2 regions of the Fusibacter sp. A1 genome follow, and region 1 is predicted to be linked to the other one. Evidence: predicted binding sites of a transcription regulator. Region 1 holds the regulator's gene; the other holds the start of a gene.
The links. Region 1 encodes LexA, which represses DNA repair genes until DNA is damaged. Its sites were predicted from a motif close to CNAACANNTGTTNG; they were not measured.

Region 1 (2,207 bases):
GTAAAGGTGATGCTGATGGTAGTACTTCTCGTCGACGATTCCGGCATAGTCATGCAGCAGCGCTGCCAGAATGCAAATCTCACGATCTGCTTGATGGGCGATTGCTAGGGCGTCTGAGTATTTTACGACTTCAAGGATATGGTTCTGCCAGATGCTTGTTCCAAACGGATTGGTATCACGGTAACATGCCTTTTCGACGATAAGGGCTACTTGATTAATGACTTGAGTCTGCAACATAAGAATTCACCTCGCTTGGTATTAGGATGATTTGTCCAGGATGAATTACGGAGCTGTCTAAGTTGTTTTCTGTTTCGATTATATGGATAAGTGCTCTGATATCGTCACCTTCTTGCTGTATGCTTTTAGCGATTTTCCACAGGGTATCACCGCTTTTTACATTGTACTCGGATAATGATTTAACTTCCATCGCATTACTGACCAAGTTTCCTGTAGCACTAAGCGCCGCAGTAAGAAAAAGTATTACCATGACGATAGTCAGCAATGTGCTTCTAACAAATCTCCTTCTATTTACCACTTTAAGCGTTTTCATATGAAACCTCCTCACCGAACGTGTGTTCTTGATGATTTAATTATAACCGAACACACGTTCTTTGACAAGCGAAAATAGCAAACATATGTTTGATATTTTCATCTTTTTTTGGTATACTATAAAAAAATGAAGGAGTTGAATGACATATGGCTACTGAACTAACGGATAAGCAAAGAGAAATACTAGCATTTATTGAAAGAGAAGTACATAGACGAAACATCCCACCCGCTGTTAGAGAAATTTGTGAAGCGGTAGGATTACATTCAACATCGACTGTGCACGGTCACCTACAGCGCCTTGAAAAGAAAGGTTATATCAAAAGAGATAAGACTAAACCGAGAACCATCGAAATTCTTAAGACTTCAGGTCTTGTCGAAGAATATGAGACAAGCAGCAATGTAATCGAGTTTCCAAAGCACGAGATCGCATCCGTACCCATTATCGGCAAGGTCACTGCCGGAGAACCCATACTCGCGCATGAGGAGTACGACGAGACCTTCCCTGTACCGATCGATTTCATCGATTCAGGAAAGCACTTCATGCTACGTGTTTCTGGCGACAGCATGATCGAGGCAGGCATATTCGATAGGGATTTCGTGCTTGTCAAACAGCAGAACACCGCCAACAACGGTGATATGGTGGTTGCGATGATCGAAGACTCCGCAACCGTGAAGACATTCTATAAAGAAGCCAACCGCATACGACTACAACCGGAAAATGCGTCACTCGACCCGATCTATGTGGAGTCGGTTCAAATTTTAGGAATTGTAAAAGGCGTTTTCAGAAAACTATAAAAAAAAGATCCGAATTGAATCGGATCTTTTTTCGCTTTTTTGATTCAAGGATGCTTCTTACTCCTCTACTAACTCTATGACATAATTCACAACAGGATCGATTCCATTAAGCAGGTCGTCTGATTTTGGTATGACCTCTACTGCAGGTATCACTGAAGGTGTCTCGATCATTTTCGTTGAGATCTTTTCGCTACTCACCCTAAAGCCCAATCCAGAATTCTTGAGTTCCTTAGCTGCGGTTGATGAGACCACCGTTGTGAACGGCGATCCGCCCGTAGGTTGCCCTATATGAATGGCACCGAAAGTCTTGACCATGAAGTGGGTGGTCATGCCGCCTGCTGAAAAGGTCTGACGGTTGGTAGCCACAAAAAGTCTTCCCGAATCAATCAGGTCATGTTTTCTGAAAAAGCTTTCAGAAAACGCCTGATAGAGCTGGGATGGATACCCACCACCGTTATCCCTTAAGTCGAAGAGCACGTACTCTGGATCATATTTATCAATATTCTCGCTTACTATCTGTCCGAACTCAGTTAGCGGCAGATTGGGATCCTCGTCAGAACATGAGGAGAACCTTACGACTAAGACCTTGTTGTCCGCAAACCATTCCTCTTTGTAAGGCCTGTTGCTTGTGTAAGTTCCCCAAAGCGAATAGTTTGTAAGGTTTCCGATGGTATACTGCGTATCCCAGTGGTCCGGGTTCGCGATTTTGATGTAACTCATCGAGGGAAGCGCGGTATCTCCTGACCCGGTAGTTACAGTAAGTTCCTCGAGGGTGTCCGTATAGTCGAACAGCTTGTAAAAGTAGGCATGGTGCAACTTGTCGATGGCACCTGACCTCATCCAGTAGATGCTCTCTTTGTTGG
Region 2 (2,207 bases), on a different contig from region 1:
AGTTGATTCCTAATCGCTGTCGGCTCAAATTCGCCGGACCCATAATATCGCCCACCTAATGTAATAAAATACTTGGCTCTCTTGAGCACTACGCCAGTCTTTTTAAGCCCCTCATATGTGAGAGGACCGAATCTTCTTGATTGCATGATCCTTCTCGCGGATATGGGTCCTATCCCCGGTACCCTCAAAAGGGTATCAAGCGAGGCCTTGTTGACCTCCACAGGGAATAGATTCAGATTGCTGATCGCCCAGAACGCCTTGGGGTCGATCGTGATATCAAGATTAGGCCTGTCGGGACTTAACAGTTCATTCGCACCAAAGCCGTAGAACCTTAAGAGCCAGTCGGCCTGATAAAGTCTGTGTTCACGTAAAAGGGGTGATGTGAGTGTGCTAGGTAAGTTTTTTTCATTTTGAAAAATGGGGACATACGCCGAGTAATAGACCCTTTTCATCGCTCGCGTCCCATACATTCCCTCGGCTAAAGTCATAATTTCATAATCCGAATCATCGGAAGCACCCACCATCATCTGTGTTGTCTGTCCGGCAGGAACGAAAATGTCACCCATTCTGCTCTGCTTCGATTCGATGATACGGCCCTTTAGATAATCCATAGGAAGCAATATCTCATTCCGTGTCTTTTGCGGTGCCAGCAGCTGCAGGCTTCTTGTCGTTGGCAGTTCCAAGTTCAAGCTCATCCTATCCACATATCGACCGGCTTTTTCGATGAGCTTCAGGTCGGCTCCGGGTATCCCCTTCATGTGGATATATCCGTTGTACCCTTCACGTTCCCTTAAGATTTTGACCACTTCAATCATCTGCTCCATGGTATGGTCGGGACTGATCACAACCGCCGAGCTGATGAATAGTCCTTCAATATAGTTTCGTCGATAAAATCCAATCGTCAGCCTCACCAACTCTTCTGGAGTAAACGTGACTCTTTCAGTCGCGTTACTGGACTTATTCACACAATAGGCGCAGTCATAGACGCAATCGTTTGACAACAGAATTTTCAGCAGTGAGATACAGCGCCCATCCTCCGCCCAGCTGTGGCAGATCCCTGGTGGTGACGCATGTCCTAGTTTCCCCTTTTCAGGCGCGCGGTGGCTGCCGCTCGACGAACAGGAGACATCGTATTTAGCCGCTTCTGCCAGTAATGCGATTTTATGTTGAATGCTCATCAGATCACTTCCTTTATAGCGAACGTATGTTCTTACGATTAGTATACACCCTCTTCGAGCAGGATGCAATATCTCATCACAATTACTGTTAATTTGATATAATGGGTTAAAGGAGACCTACCATGACCAATCGTTTTCTGCACAGGCTGCACTATCCATATGCCATACCTTCAGAATTGTTCGACCAAGGAATCAGACTGCTTCATATTTCTGATACGCCAACGATGACCTACGCAAGTCTTAAGCATATCATCGCACTCATCAATCCAACCTATATCGTCCATACAGGAGATTTGGTCGACAACATAAAACTTGAACTTCACCCGTCGAAACTTATCCATTATCAGCGCAAGGTAAAGGCACTTGCCTCCATCCTCAACTCCTGCGAGGCAAAACTCTTTATCACCAAGGGCAACCATGACGACTTTGATACGCTTGGCAAGCTATTCGGCAGCGACCAACTATTTAAGGACATGTGTTATCCTACGATTGAGGGAGTTAAATTAGGAATCTCCCACTACCGGCATAAGATCGACGCTACAAAAGCAGACCTACTGCTTTTTGGACATGACCTAAAGGTAAAAAGTCAGTTTGACCACCACCCTTATCTGAGTAATGCGATTGAAGGTATTTTCGTTTTCGAGTTCCATCCGCTAAAAGTCTATCGGTTATCCTATCCGTTTGGTACGGATGATGTAAGGATGAAAAAATTCAAAGCAGGAATCTAGGAGGACTTATATGTTTCTATTTAGAAAAGGCGCAAGTTTTCTCATCATCGCATCTCATAACATACATGAGACGGTCAACGTACTCACAGAGACCTTCAACCCGATAAGATCGGTCGCCTACTGCGATCATTTCAAAGATAAGTTCGAATGGCTCAGCGGCTTCGCGGGTCCAACTATGTGCGTTCTCCTCTTCGCAGAAGAACTACATCCACTGCTGACTTTTGAAAACCTCGATTTTAAGCATCTCATGCTCGTAGATGTTGAACTCTCCACTCTACTGATCGACTTACTGAACATAAAG

Region 2: a site for LexA is predicted at 1,198-1,211, ahead of DWB64_RS17635 (putative DNA modification/repair radical SAM protein). Genes of this name have one in related genera too.

Annotation. Positions count from the first base shown of each region.
Region 1 covers NZ_QQWI01000005.1:223,239-225,445, reverse strand. Annotated here, with positions in the region: gene DWB64_RS08675 (HD domain-containing protein) at 1-237, opposite strand, end outside; gene DWB64_RS08670 (LysM peptidoglycan-binding domain-containing protein) at 215-550, opposite strand; gene lexA (transcriptional repressor LexA) at 697-1,344, shown strand; gene DWB64_RS08660 (hypothetical protein) at 1,402-2,207, opposite strand, start outside.
Region 2 covers NZ_QQWI01000016.1:31,439-33,645, forward strand. Annotated here, with positions in the region: gene DWB64_RS17635 (putative DNA modification/repair radical SAM protein) at 1-1,178, opposite strand, end outside; gene DWB64_RS17640 (metallophosphoesterase) at 1,301-1,906, shown strand; gene DWB64_RS17645 (hypothetical protein) at 1,917-2,207, shown strand, end outside.